Regions from separate parts of the Ruminococcus sp. 1001136sp1_2201st1_G3_2201SCRN_220225 genome, predicted to be linked through region 1. Evidence: riboswitches for the same ligand, from Rfam matches in the RefSeq annotation. Region 1 holds a riboswitch; the other holds the start of a gene.
What was found. A riboswitch is a leader RNA that binds a small molecule or an ion and turns the genes downstream of it on or off. The one in region 1 is predicted to bind FMN.
Positions count from the first base shown of each region.

Region 2: another riboswitch for FMN. It lies ahead of ribD (bifunctional diaminohydroxyphosphoribosylaminopyrimidine deaminase/5-amino-6-(5-phosphoribosylamino)uracil reductase RibD); the one in region 1 lies ahead of AB5642_RS07390 (ECF transporter S component).

Region 1 is NZ_JBCOME010000016.1:45,527-53,249, reverse strand. It holds gene AB5642_RS07405 (Tex family protein) at 1-427, shown strand, start outside; gene AB5642_RS07400 (DUF1294 domain-containing protein) at 533-796, shown strand; gene AB5642_RS07395 (mechanosensitive ion channel family protein) at 913-1,821, shown strand; FMN riboswitch at 1,916-2,053, shown strand; gene AB5642_RS07390 (ECF transporter S component) at 2,237-2,872, shown strand; gene AB5642_RS07385 (NUDIX hydrolase) at 2,944-3,558, shown strand; gene AB5642_RS07380 (hypothetical protein) at 3,645-4,139, opposite strand; gene AB5642_RS07375 ((2Fe-2S)-binding protein) at 4,476-4,823, shown strand; gene AB5642_RS07370 (FAD-dependent oxidoreductase) at 4,820-6,397, shown strand; gene AB5642_RS07365 ((2Fe-2S)-binding protein) at 6,415-6,744, shown strand; gene AB5642_RS07360 (FAD-binding oxidoreductase) at 6,737-7,723, shown strand, end outside.
Region 2 is NZ_JBCOME010000015.1:58,710-66,432, reverse strand. It holds gene AB5642_RS07125 (bifunctional 3,4-dihydroxy-2-butanone-4-phosphate synthase/GTP cyclohydrolase II) at 1-1,205, opposite strand, end outside; gene ribE (riboflavin synthase) at 1,224-1,877, opposite strand; gene ribD (bifunctional diaminohydroxyphosphoribosylaminopyrimidine deaminase/5-amino-6-(5-phosphoribosylamino)uracil reductase RibD) at 1,859-2,986, opposite strand; FMN riboswitch at 3,263-3,377, opposite strand; gene AB5642_RS07110 (class I SAM-dependent methyltransferase) at 3,850-4,656, opposite strand; gene AB5642_RS07105 (class I SAM-dependent methyltransferase) at 4,681-5,496, opposite strand; gene AB5642_RS07100 (ABC transporter ATP-binding protein) at 5,519-7,252, opposite strand; gene AB5642_RS07095 (ABC transporter ATP-binding protein) at 7,254-7,723, opposite strand, start outside.

The DNA of each region.
Region 1 (7,723 bases):
TGAGGATATTGCAGGAGGCAAGCTTGCCGGACTTTCCAGACAGATCGGGGATTACAAGAAGACTGCTGATGAACTGGAAATTGGAGAGATCACTCTTCGGGATATTGTAAAAGAGCTGGAGAAACCGGCACGAGATCCGCGTGATGAGATGCCGAAGCCGATTCTCCGCACAGATGTACTGGATATCAAGGATCTGAAAGAGGGTATGATCCTGAAAGGAACTGTCCGCAACGTAATCGATTTCGGAGCTTTTGTTGATATCGGAGTTCATCAGGACGGACTTGTTCATATTTCCCAGATGAGTGAAAAATTTATCAAACATCCGTTGGAAGCTGTAAGCGTTGGAGATGTTGTGGAGGTTCGTGTTCTCGGTGTGGATGAGAAGAAGAACCGGATCAGCCTTTCTATGAAGGGATTAAATAAATAAAGAGAAGAGGGAAAACATTATTTCTCTTGCCATTGCCTTGTAGAAAGCCTTTTTCAAACACGCTTTATAGCGTGTTTGGCAGGGAAATTAGAGAGTTGGATTAAAATGTTAGAAAATATTCTTGTTGTATATCTGGTTTTCGTTAATATTGCAGCATTCGGGATGTATGGCATCGATAAACAGAAAGCCATCCGGAAACAGTGGCGCATCCCGGAAGCCCAGCTTCTTGCGGTGGCTGCCATTGGCGGTTCCGCTGGAGCTCTTCTTGGAATGCAATTTTTTCATCATAAAATCAGAAAATGGAAATTCCGTCTGGGTGTGCCGTTAATTCTGGCAGCGCAGTTGATACTGTGGAGAGTCTTGCAGTAGACGGTGGATAATTTGTTTCCAAAATGAATTTCCGGTGGAAAACAGGACGAAATTGTTTTTGGATAGCAAGAAACAGAATTGTTTACGGGAAAGGACTGAAAAAAGGAGATGGGAATTTGGAAGGACAGGTTATAGAGAATGCAGTTCAGGAGACTGTCCAGGAAACAGTGGATAAAGTAAGCTCCAACTGGGATCAGATCAAGGCTTACTTTAACGGTCATATTCCGGATTTGATCAGCTTCGGAATGAAAGTGGTTCTTTCTATTGTAGCTTTTTATGTGGGAACAAAGCTGATCAAGTGGCTGCTGAAAGTTGCGAAGCGTTCCATGGAAAAGGCCGGCATAGACATGGGGGTTGCCCAGTTCATCTGTTCTTTTGGAAAATTTTTGCTGTATCTGATTCTGATTTTTAATATAGCTACTAATTTCGGTGTGAAGGAATCTTCAGTAGCAGCTCTTCTGGGAACTGCCGGCGTTACCATTGGTCTTGCTTTGCAGGGCGGTCTGGAGAATCTGTCTGGCGGCGTTATGCTACTTTTGTTTAAGCCATTTCAGGTAGGAGATTATATTATACAGGATCAGGCTGGTGGGACGGAGGGAACCGTATATAAGGTTGAGATGTTCTATACGACCCTGATCACCATTGACAATAAGCATGTAATCATTCCAAATGGAAAATTATCCAACAGCACCATTATCAATGTAACTGCGCAGAATTTGCGTAACCTGGAAATCAAAGTGGGAATTTCCTATGATTCTGATATTAAGAAAGCAAAAAAGCTTTTGCAGCACATTTTACAGGAAGATCCCGGAACCAAATCGGACAAAGACATGCTGGTCTTTGTAGACGAACTTGCTGACAGCGCCGTAGTCATGGGGCTTCGCGTCTGGGTTCCCACCGATAAATACTGGAAGATCAAATGGCGGCTGAATGAGAAAATCAAAGAATCTTTTGATGCCAACGGAATTTCTATTCCGTATCCGCAGATGGATGTGCATGTTGTGGAGGCAAATAAAGACAAATGATAATAGATATATAATAGAAAATATGAAATAAATGTACAAATAGATTTCCTATTGAAATTATCCTATTTCTATTGTATAATCCACCATGAAAAGAAAATTTCTTCGGGGCAGGGTGATCGAAATCCTTGGAAATCGAAATTCCCTACCGGCGGTATAGTCCGCGACCCGCTTTGGCGGCTGATTTGGTGAAATTCCAAAACCGACAGTAAAGTCTGGATGAGAGAAGAACGCGCAGAATATTTAGATCGGTTGATTTTTTTGTACGTGCTCATTGCCCCGGAAGAGATTTCGGGGCTTTTTATGTGGTGATTTTAACGTTACTGGTGAACAGTAACCGTTACTGTTTACTGGTAACATTTTAATCCCATACTTGCAGAAATTTTCTTTAAATATTATAATTTAAGGAGCAATGAGTATGAGCGAACAAGTAATCAAAAATGGAAATGTAATGGAGCGAAGCCGCACCAGAACCATTGCCCAGGTAGCAATGTTAGGCGCTGTGGCAGGTGTGTTGATGAATTTTGAGGTACCGCTGCCATTTCTGGCACCGTCCTTTTATCAGTTGGATTTCTCTGAGATTCCAGCACTGATCGGTTCTTTTGCAATGGGACCTGTAGCAGGTATACTGATCGAACTGGTGAAGATTCTGGTACATCTGGTAACTAAGGGAACTATGACAGCAGGCGTTGGTGATGTGGCAAACTTCCTCTTTGGCTGTTCTTATGTAGTTCCAGCCGGACTGATCTATCGTTATCAGCATAAGAAGACAAGAACACATGCAGTGGCAGGTATGGCAGCTGGTGTAATTCTTACCACAGTGCTTGCATGCTTTGTAAACGCATTTGTACTTCTTCCTGCATACGGCAAGGCATTTGGAATGCCGGTACAGGCATTTATTGAAATGGGTGCAGCAGTACACAGCGGTGTAACCAACCTTCTTACTTTTGCAATTATGATCCTTGTACCATTCAATTTATTCAAATACACATTAACCTCAGTGATCGTGTTCTTTATTTATAAAAGAATTCGTGTGATTCTTCGCGGTGACTGATTCTCTGTTCCTTGGTGAGATCTAGATAGACCTCTGACCAGAACAGCAAGAACTGACGAAAAGAGGTTCCTATGGGAAAAATCAACAGCATTACCAAACAGACAGATAATCGTTATGTAAACCTTTATAATGTAAAAGCCACCAGTGTGCACAATACCCCGGTAAACTATTTTGTGTCTTCCCGTGCAAAAGATGTAGACAGCTTGAAAATGGTGACACATAAGAACAATCCGGACGGTGTGATCATTTATAGCATTTATGGCGAAAAACATGACAAAGTGGTGTTGATTCGCCAATATCGTTATACATTAGGCGATTATATTTATGAATTTCCAGCTGGTCTGGTAGAGCCGGATGAGAATTACCATGAAGGCGCAATTCGTGAAATGTACGAGGAAACCGGACTGAAGCTTGATCCCATTCCGGTAGCAGAAGCTTACCAGAAGCCTTATTTCACTACTGTAGGAATGACAGACGAGTCTTGTGCGACTGTATATGGATATGCCAGCGGCGAAATCAGTTCCAAGGCACAGGAAGATACGGAAGAGATTGAAGTGATTCTGGCGGACCGCGAGGAAGTGAAGCGGATTCTGAAGGAAGAGAATGTAGCGATCATGACGGCATATATGCTGATGCATTTTCTGGAAGATAAGGAACCATTTGGATTTTTGAATAAGATCAGATAATAATAAAATCCCCGGAAATCCGGGGATTTTATTATGTAGCAGGAAATTCTGTTGGAATTTCCAAGCCCTGCCGGGCAGGATTCTTTTTATTCATAGTATTCAATATCCTGATCGGAGGTATCCTCCGTATAGTTTCCTCCGTTATCGGAACCAGAACCATCTCCATTATCAATATAATCCCAGTTCTCATCGTTATCTTGTCCGGAATCATCGGAGGTATCTTCTGTATAATCCGGAATATCGGAAGTGTCACTTCCTGAGCTATCTCCAGAATCCTCAGTAGGATAAGTGATCTGGTCGCTTCCTGAAGAATCACCGCCAGAAGAATCATAGCTGTTATCGTAGGAACTATCTCCCTGGCTGTAATCGTAAGTCTCGTCATAATTACTGTCCTGACTGTAAATTGGAAATTCTTCCTGCTGTGCAGCTTCCGCTTCTGCAGCTGTTTCAGGAGCCTCTGTTAATGTGGTCTTGGCAGTTGGTACTCTGTTTTCTTTGGGAACGACTACGGAAATTCCCACCATGGCCACACTGAGCAGAATCGCAGTGGATGCAATGTGGAACTCATCTCTGTATTTCATAAGCTTTACACCTCGTAAGTATCTTTTCATTAATGCTTTAATGTTCTATGCTGAATGGAAGCATAATATTTCTTTTAACGATATTCAACAGATACTCCCATTATAACATATCTGTAGATGATTTTGTAAAAATAGTGTTGGAAATATTTCAAACATGCTCTGGTATCGTTTTTTACAATACATATCCATTTACATAAACTATAATACGAACAACTTAAGAAAAAGAATCAACAACGTAAAAGACAAAGGCGTCTGCAATTTATTTTGCAGGCGCCTTTTTGGCGATGAAAGTCCCGGACAGCAGATTTGTCCGTCTATCAAAAAGGGGGAAATACCATGGGTACACGTATTACAGAGCATCCGATTTTAGGAGTACCGCAGAAGGGAAGATTAGTAAATTTCACATATGATGGTCAGAAGATTCAGGGGTATGAAGGGGAACCAATCGCAGCGGCATTAAAAGCGGCGGGAATTTTGATCCACCGTTACACGAAGAAGGAGCATACGCCTCGAGGAATCTTTTGTGCGATCGGACGCTGCACGGACTGTGTTATGGTTGTGGACGGAGTTCCAAATGTGAGAACCTGTGTAACCCCGCTGAAAGCAGGAATGAAGGTTCAGACACAATATGGTGTATCGGCAGAACCGTTTGAGGAACAGAAAACAGGAGGACAGACAAGATGAAAAGATATGATTTGATCGTAGTTGGCGCAGGCCCGTCTGGTCTGTCAGCAGCAATTGAGGCAGCAAAAAGAGGATTGAAGGTAGTTGTATTTGATGAGAATGAAAAGCCTGGCGGACAGCTGTTTAAGCAGATCCATAAATTCTTCGGTTCCAAAGAGCATAAGGCAAAGATCAGAGGCTTCGTCATCGGAGAAGAGCTTCTTACAGAGGCTGCCAAGGCAGGTGTTGATGTAGAACTGAATTCCACAGTCATTGGAATGTATCAGGATAAAGAAATCGTGGTAAAAAAGGGAGAAGAAATTTTCCATTATAAAGGAGATGCCATTATTATTGCCACAGGAGCTGCAGAAAATATGGTTACCTTCGACGGCTGGACTCTTCCGGGTGTGATCGGAGCAGGCGCAGCACAGACAATGATGAACCTTCACGGTGTAAAGCCTGGCAGCCGGATCCTGATGCTGGGAAGCGGAAATGTTGGTCTGGTTGTCAGCTTCCAGCTGAAACAGTGTGGCTGTGATGTGGTTGCACTGGTTGACGCGGCACCGAGAATCGGAGGTTATGGCGTACATGCTGCAAAGGTTGCCAGAACGGGAGTTCCATTTTACCTTTCCCATACCATTGTGAAAGCAGAAGGAAAAGATCATGTGACAGGTGTAACGATTGCGGAAGTTGACAATCATTTTCAGTTTATTCCAGGAACAGAAAAGCATTTCGACGTGGATACCATTTGTCTGGCAGTTGGTCTTTCCCCAATGTCACAGCTGTTAAAAATGGCCGGCTGTGAGATGGAAGACAATCCGAAGCGCGGTGGCCAGGTGCCAATCGTAGATGAGTATGGGGAGACCTCCATTAAAGGAATTTTCGTAGCGGGCGATGTATCCGGAATCGAGGAAGCAAGCTCCGCCATGATTGAGGGAAGAATTGCTGGAATTGCAGCTTCCAGATATCTTGGCTACATAGAGGAGGCAGAACTGGAAGAAGGGGCAAAGGTAAATGAGGCAGCCCTTGACGGACTTCGCCAGGGCATGTTTGCCCCTAAGAACAGAGGCAGGCTGATTGAAAAGACAGAAGAGGGAATCGATGTTTCCATGAATCTTCTCACAAAAGGCTATGTGGCAGATGAGGAGATCGAGCGTTTCCCAGGTGTTACCCACAGAGCTGGTGTTCATCCGGTGATGGAGTGCACACAGAACATTCCCTGCAACCCCTGTCAGGATGCATGTCCAAAGCACTGCATTAAGATTGGGGCACATATTACCTCCCTTCCGGCTGTGGAGGAAAACGCCACATGTGTTGGCTGCGGAATGTGCGTAGCCTCCTGTTCAGGACAGGCCATCTTCCTGGTAGATGAAACCTTTGAGCCTGGTTTTGCCACAGTCACCATTCCTTATGAATTTCTTCCTTTGCCGGAAAAAGGGGAAAAGGGACTGGGACTTGGAAGAAACGGCCAGCCGGTTTGTGAGGCTGAGGTGGTATCGGTAAAGAGTGTGAAAGCCTTTGACCATACCAATCTTCTTACTATAAAGGTTCCAGCAGATATGGCAATGAAGGCCAGATTTTACAGAGCAAAATAAGGCGGAGGGATTGTATGATGGAAAGTATTTATGATAGAACCGTTCAGCTGGGAGAATACGTCCCGGAGCCTGACGATGACAGAATTATATGCAGATGTGAGGAAGTAACAAAAGGAGAAATCAGACGGGCAGTTCATGATGGAATGTTCACCATCACGGAAATCCGAAGATATCTACGCTGTGGAATGGGGCTTTGCCAGGGACAGACCTGTGCCAAACTGGTAAAAAGGATCGTGGCGGCAGAGCTTGGAGTTTCCCCGGCACTTCTGGAACCGGCAACCTCAAGAGCTCCTATGAGACCCTTAGAGATGAAAATTTACGCAAAGGAAGGTGAGGACGATGAGTAAGACAGCAGATGTGATCATTGTGGGAAGCGGCGTAATTGGATGTGCCGCAGCCTATTATCTGGCCAAAAAGGGGACTTCCGTAATCGTCCTTGACCGTGATGAGAGTATTGGAAATGGTGGTTCTGCCAGAAATGGAGGCGGTGTCCGTCAGTCAGGCCGAGATCCAAGGGAGCTGCCACTTGCCATGTATGCAGTGAAAAATATGTGGCCGGTTCTTTCCGAGGAGCTGGGAATCAATGTGGAATATCACAAAGAGGGCAACCTGCGGCTTGGAAAAACAGCTCGTCATATGGAAATCCTCCAGGGGCTTACAGACCGGGCAACTGCCTGTGGGCTGGATGTAAAAATGATCGATGGAAAAGAGGTTCGGGAAATCAATCCTTTCTTAAGTGATGAGGTAATTGGAGCCAGCTGGTGCGCTACAGACGGACATGCAAACCCTCTTCTGACCACTCTGGGCTATTACAGGGCAGCAAGGAGACTGGGCGTTCAGTTTTTCACCGGGGAAGAAGTTGTGGAGCTTCAGAAGGTGAAGGGAAAGCTGAGAAAGGTTGTTACGCAGAAAAACGTTTACGAGGGCGATAAGGTAATTGTGGCGGCTGGTTATGCCAGCAGGAAGCTTCTTGGTACTGTGGGAATTGATGTTCCAATGTCAAATGATCTGATCGAGGCGCTGGTTACAGAGGCAGAGCCGAAAATGTTCGGTCAGATGCTTGGTACTGCGGATGCAGATTTCTACGGACACCAGACAGACCATGGCTCTTTTGTATTCGGCGGAGCTTCCGGATTTGAAACAGTGAATAAGGACAATGGACATAATATGACTTCGGGGATTACAGCTCCTTGTATCTGCCGTGGAATTATGAAGTATATCCCGAAGCTGGCAAATGCAAAGATTGTAAGGACCTGGGCTGGTTATGAGGATGTTTGCATTGACGGTGTACCGGTTCTGGGAAATGTGGACGAGGTACCGGGGCTG
Region 2 (7,723 bases), on a different contig from region 1:
TCTTTAAAAATATGACCCATCTTTTCCTGCTTCGTCTTCATATACTTCCGGTCATACTTTTGTGCCGGAATCTCCAGAGGTACTCTCTCATTGATCTTCAGTCCGAATTCGCCAAGTCCATAGACTTTATCCGGATTATTTGTCAGTAATCTTAATGATTTCACACCAAGGTCTGACAGTATCTGTGCCCCGACCCAGTACTCTCTGAGATCCGGTGCAAACCCTAACTTCACATTAGCCTCCACAGTATCGTATCCCTGCTCCTGAAGCGCATATGCTTTGATCTTATTGATCAGTCCGATTCCTCGGCCTTCTTGTCTCATATACAGAATAATTCCTCGGCCTTCTGCTTCTACCTGGCGCATCGCTGTCTGCAGCTGCAGGCCACAGTCACATCTGAGCGATCCGAATGCATCCCCTGTCAGACACTCCGAATGTACCCGGCAAAGCACATCCTCACCATCTCCCAGATCACCTTTTACCAGTGCCAGATGATGCTCTCCTGTAATATCATTGATATAACCATACATTTTAAAATCACCGTACTGCGTTGGGAGGTTTGCAACGGCTTCCTCCTTTACATGCTTTTCATGTATTCTTATATAATCCTGCAGATCACGGATCGTAATAAATGTAAGGTTATGCTCTTTTGCCATTTCCCATAGCTGTGATGTACGCATCATAGTTCCATCTTCTTTCATAACTTCACAGCACACGCCGCATTCTTTCAGTCCGGCAAGTCTCATAAGATCTGTTGTTGCCTCTGTATGGCCATTTCGTACCAAAACCCCGCCTTTTCTGGAAATAAGCGGAAACACATGTCCCGGTCTTCTGAAATCCTCCGGTTTTGACTGATCATCCACACACTTCATGATAGTATAGGAGCGCTCTTCCGCAGAGATACCTGTGGTTGTATCTGCGTGATCTACTGCCACGGTAAATGCTGTACTGTGATTGTCCGTGTTCTCCGCAACCATCGGCGGAAAGTTCAATCTCGCCGCAATTTCTGCACTCATCGGTGTACAGATAAGACCCTTTGCATAGGTCGCCATGAAATTAATATTTTCCCTGGTCGCAAACTCTGCCGCACATATCAGATCTCCCTCATTTTCTCTGTCCGGATCATCTGTGACCAGAACTATTTTTCCTTCCTTAAGATCCCTAAGTGCTTCTTCAATTGTGTTGTACTGATAATTTTGTGACATAGTGTATATCCTCCTGTTCTAAAACCCGAATTCTTCAAGAAACTCCATCGTAATTCCGGATTCTTTTTTCTCTTCTTCGTTTTTTCTGATGCCAAGCAGTTTTTCTACGTATTTTCCGATCACATCATTTTCCAGATTAACCAGATCCCCCGGCACCTTTTCCAAAAGAGTGGTTTCTTCTCCTGTATGTGGAATGACCGACACCTGAAAACCAGCTTCATCAACCCTTGCAACTGTCAGGCTGATCCCATCAATACAGACGGATCCTTTTTCCACGATCAGATGCAAAATCTGTGGCGATGTCTCAATTGATACCCAGATGGCATTTTCTTCCCGGAGCATGGAACGTATCACGCCAGTCCCATCAATATGGCCGCTTACTATGTGTCCCCCGAACCTACCGTCTGCAGCCATTGCACGTTCCAGGTTTACCTGGCTTCCGGCCTTGCAGCTGCCAAGACTGCTTCTTCTGATCGTCTCTGCCATCACATCGGCAGTAAATCCGTCCGGCTGAATCGACGTAACTGTCAGACACACACCATTCACAGCGATACTGTCACCGATCCTTGTCCCTTCCAGGACTTTCCGGGCTTTCACTGCCAGGATCCCTGATTCCCCTGTCAGCTGTATATAACGGACTTTTCCTTTCTCTTCTACGATTCCTGTAAACATGATTCCTCCTGTTTTTTATCACACACCTGACATTTTATCCGGATATCCTCACCGATCTGACAGATATCTGTATATTTCAGTTCCACTGCTTCAGACGGCAGTTCAACTCCAATACCCTCTACCGGTGTCTTCCCAGCCACACCGCCAAACAGCTTTGGTGCCACAAAAGCCTGTACTTCCTTTACAATTCCAGCTCGCAGTGCACTGTCATTTAACGTACCTCCTCCCTCCAGGAGGATGCTGTCAATGCCTCTGTTTCCAAGATCTGCCATCAGCTTCTTAAGGTCTATCTGATTCTTTTCGTCGGGACAGTAAATGGTTTCAACTCCCATGGTATGTAATATTTTTATTTTCTCTTTTGCATTTTTCTGTTCTGCATAAGCCACGATCGTCCGGTACTTTTCCGCACTTTTTACAATCTGACTGCCCGGCGGGATCCTGAGCTTACTGTCACACACAATCCTGACAGGACTTTTCCAGCCTTCTACCCGGACGTTTAACATCGGATCATCTGCAAGCACAGTTCCAATACCAGCCATGATTCCCATGTACTGATGCCGCATATGCTGTACTTCTTTTCGTGCAGATTCTCCGGTGATCCATTTTGATGCTCCTGTTTTCGTTGCGATCTTCCCATCCAGTGTCATGGCATACTTCATTACCACATAAGGGGTCTTCGTAGTAATATAATGGAAAAACACCGGGTTCAGCTGATCACATTCTTCTCTCATAAAATCTTCAACTACTGTTACACCGGCTTCCCTTAACATCTGTACACCTTTTCCTGCCACTTTCGGATTCGGATCTCTGGAACCGATCACCACTTTTCTGATCTTCTGTTCAATGATCGCTTCCGTACATGGAGGTGTTTTACCATGATGACAGCAAGGCTCCAACGTGACATAAATCACCGCACCTTCTGCTGATTCTGTAAGAGAAGCAATTGCATTACGTTCCGCGTGAAGTTCTCCATACTTTTTATGATAGCCTTCCCCGATGATCTTTCCGTCTTTTACGATCACTGCCCCTACCATAGGATTGGGATTCGTCCAGCCTTCTCCTTTTTTGGCCAGTTGAATAGCCCGAAGCATATATTCCTGATCCGTCATTTCTATTCCTTCTTTCTTATTCCTGTTCTTTGCCTGGGCTACGCCGAGGCTTTTAAACATGTGCAATCGGATTCACAGACAAGTGAATGGTATAGTTATTTCGAAAACGATGTACCAGATACAAAAAAAGCCTGCAGAAATATCTGCAGGGTGGAATTGATCTGTTACATATGATTGATAAATGAATGTCTGATTTTCCTATATAAAAAGCTCTGAAATGGATCACCATCTCAGAGCTCTGATACTACATTCATTCATACAAAAAATCAACTGTACTATCATCTTCTTCCATCCAGACTGTACTGTCGGCCCCGGAATCTCACCGGATCATGCCTCTCGGCTCGCGGGCTTTACCGCCGGTAGGGAATCTCACCCTGCCCTGAAGATATCTTTTTGTTTATTTTAATACTTTATCTGTTGTTTGTAAAGCAGAATTTTTATTTTACTTAGTTTACTGATGGAGATAGAATATCCATATACACAATAAATATCCTCATTTTATCCATATATTATATCGTTTTATGAATTGTTTTTTCATTAAAATTACACTATTTTTTCACTATTTTTCATTACTTCATCGTTTTCGCCAGTGAATTGAGCAATGCCCACATCTCTGGATTAGCCAATACTTTTGCCAGAAGTTCCGGATCGACTTCATCAGCAACAGAACCGTCACAAGCAACCAAACGATAACGGTTTCTGTATAGAGTTGGTTGAAGCTTCTGGTTAAAGATTTGCAAAAGTTCCCATAGTGCATTATCTTTTAATTTTGCACGCTGGTGATAGAAAGCGGCTTTTGATGGTGTTTCATCAGTGCGTCCGAAAAAATGATAAAGTTCTCTCTCTCTGATATTGTATATCCACTATAGTTTTAGATGTATCATCTTTACCATCTTGAATTGATCAGAAACTGTCATACTGACCTTTGTGGATAGCTTTAAGCCATTTTTAGGGATGTAACGATAGTATGGTTCCTCCGCAATCACCTTCACATTACCCCCGATCTTTGCTGCCAGTTCTTCCGCTGAATTCACATAAAAGAACATTTGTGCATCGGCATGGCCGACCTGTTTCATATATTTTTTCTTCATCATGGTCATTCCTCTTTTGTTCACCGTATCAAAAACAACTTCCATATTTCCAAATTGCCCAATCATACGCAGAAGGGCAATGACCTTATGTTCCTCAAAATAATGAAATAACCCGCCTGCAGTAACGAGAATAGGAGCATCAAATACATCATTGCGAACTTTTTTGATCCAATCCTTTGCAAAGGCATCCCCGGAAATATATAATTCCCTCTCTGGTTCGGGAAGAAGTCCCCGCCGGTATTCGATTACATGAGGCAGATCCACGGCATACCAGTGTGTCTTTCCGTTATCACATCGGTGATAGGTTGTCTCCAGACCACAGCCCAACTGGACAATCACACCGTCCGGTCTGCGTTCCAGAAAAGTCCGAATAATCCGATCCATATTAGCAGACCGGGAAGCAGAGGCCAAAAGGGTATACTGGCTCTGCATATTCTGTTTAATCAAGTCTGAAGGCAGCTTCTTTTTCAATTCCAATGCTTTTTTATCATATAAAATTTGCGGGTAATGCTCACTAGCATAAATTCTTCCCAGCATAGGGACGAACAGTGTATCCTCCACGACTCCTAACTTGGACATAGCCAAACCTCCTGTTTTGATACATTACTTTCTACCGACAAGCAACCGGGAAGAACCTAGCATCATCATGGCAGCCCGACGGTGGGCGCCAAAAGCTTCCTGTGCGGTATCAACAAGTCGTACTTCCTCATACCCCATATCCCGCAGTTTCTGCGCAAAACCTTCCATGTCACCGTACATCTTTTGTTTCATATCATCGTTAAGTGCAAAGACGCCGCCTTTTTTCAATACCCGCAGGCTTTCCAGCAGCAGTTTCTGCATATCTGCACCCATGACATTGTGATAGACATAGTTGCTGATGACCACATCAAAGCTCTCATCAGGAAAATCCAGCTGCTTCGCATCACCGTGCTGAAATACACAGCGGGAAGCCACGCCCTCACTTGCAGCATTTTTCTCGCAGAGTGCCTTGCTGTAATTGTACACAGCGCCCCAATAATCAATACCGATTACTTTTGCTTTCGGCCATGTCAGAGCCGCACGGATTGTCAGCGCTCCGGAGCCGCAACCTACTTCCAGAATCTTGCCCTCACCGTCATAGTCTAGGTGCGAGAGGACAACCCGGTGAACCTGTTCCATGATTCTGCCACCGCCAAAGGCATACTGCCGCCTGATCCATGTGATCCAGATCAGCAAAACCACAAGTGCGATTGTGATGATGGCAAACAGCACACCGAGAACAGCGACATGAAATACATAAAAAGAGAGGACAGCCAGCACAGCGGCCAAAACTCCGATTCCGCCAATGATGTAAAAGACAGGATTGGACATCCAGCTTCCATAGTCTTCCCCGTGGGTGCCAAGGCGGATATTCTCCTGCTTCCATTGGTTCCTTTTCATTGCACTACCTCCTTTTCCTTCTTCACGCAAGTTTCCAGTTCTGGCTTTCTGTCTGCAGTTTTACCATATGGGCATATACACCATTCTTTTCTTCCAGATCCTTTGGTGATCCTTCTTCTGCAACTGTACCATCAGAAAGGACAACGATCTTATCTGCTCCGGCTACGGTACGCATCCTGTGGGCGATAACCAGAACGGTTTTATCTGCGATCAGACGGGAAAGGGCTGTCTGTATCAGAGTTTCATTCTCCACATCCAGGGAAGCAGTAGCTTCATCCAAAAGAATGATCGGCGCATTTTTCAGAAATGCACGGGCAATAGAGATGCGCTGGCGCTCTCCGCCGGAAAGTTCACAGCCATTTTCCCCGATATTGGTATGCCATCCATCTGGTAATTTTTCTGCAAATTCATCTACATTGGCAAGTTTCGCAGCCGCAATGACCTGTTCATCTGTGGCGTCTTTGTTTCCGATTCGGATATTTTCCAGAATCGTATTGTCAAACAGCGTAACATCCTGGAATACGATGGAATACAGAGAAAGCAGTGTTTCCGGGTCTATTCGGGATACATCCATGCCTCCCACGGTAATCTTTCCTCTGTTAATATCCCAGAACCTTGCTGCCAGCCGGGATACGGTTGTTTTTCCGCCGCCGGACGGGCCCACCAGAGCCGTAACCTCTCCCTGCTTTGCCGTAAAGGAGACATCTTTCAATACAGTTTCTCCGGTATTATAGGCAAACCCGACATGGTCAAAGACAATATCATACCCCTGATTGGAAAGCCTATCACTGCCCTGCTGGATGGGATGATCGAGAATTTCATTCATACGGGCAATATTGGTTCGTGTACTGATGACTGCCGCAAGATTCTGGAGTGCGCCCTGCAGAGGGTCATATAAACGGGATACTACCAGAAGGAACATAAAGAATGTAAGCACGGAGAGGCTTCCTTGCATGAGCAAAACAGCTCCCACCAGCGCAACCGTTGCAATACCAAGCTTCAGCACCAGCGATGCGGAAACCACAAAAACAGCAAGGCCGAATTCATTGAGGATGGAACGATGCTCCACGGCACGGATCTTCTTTTCCAGACCTTTTAAATATGCCTGCTCCGCATTGTTCGCTTTCAGGTCACGAACCGTTTCAATGCACTCCTGTATCCCGTCTGCGCAGGCCATCTTTACATCCATGGCTTTCTGATTCAGATTTTCCTGAATCTTTGCGGAAAATCCCACAATCGCAAAGGCAACCGGCAGAACCCATAAGGCAGCCAGTGCCATTCTCCAGTCCGTAAAGAGCAGACCAATGGAAATCAGAACTGTAGAAATGATCGAACCCGCAAGCTCAGGGATAAAATGCGAAAAACTCTGCTCCAGGAAGGTGCAATCCGCCATAATGGTACTGGTAAGATCGGCTAAATCCTTTTTCCCGAAAAAGGAAAGGGGGATTTTGCGCAGATGTTCTGCCAGGGTAATGCGGCGGATACCGCTTTCTTTGTAAGTGGCAAAATAGGTCGCATTGTATTGAAAGAAAGTGGTCAGCAGAATCAAGCCAATACACACCACGCAGCCTGCCACATAAAATGGAATTTTCCCGCCGGGAACACCCCCGTTCATCAGATCGCTGACCAGGTAATATAAAAGTCCCACCGGAAACATAAAAGACAGATTCTGAAGGACACAGGCCAGGCAGCCTTTGATCAGGTCTTTTGCTCCCTGTTCAGACAGGGCATATTTTTTCTGCAGTTTTTTGATCATATTACTGCACCTCCTTTGTTACCTTCCATTGCACGGAAGTCTGGTAATTTTTCCACATACGGCTGAATATACCGTCTTTTGCAAGCAATTCGCGACTGTTTCCGCACTCGGCAACCCGTCCGTCGCAAATGACAAAAATCTGATCCACATTTGTTACGGTAGAAAGCCTGTGGGCAATCATAATCACTGTCTTACCCTCGGAAAGTCTTGAGAAAGCAGCCTGTACGCGGCTTTCGTTATCCGGGTCAGCAAAGGCAGTGGCTTCATCCAGAATGATAATCGGAGCATTTTTCAGCATCACACGGGCAATGGCAATTCGTTGCTGCTCGCCGCCGGAAAGATAGACACCCTTTGTACCGATGACCGTATCCACACCCTGTGGGAGTTTTTCCAGAATATCATCGCATTGCGCGTGATGAAGGGCAGTCAGAACTTCCTCACGGGTAGCTTCCGGTTTTCCCATACGCACAT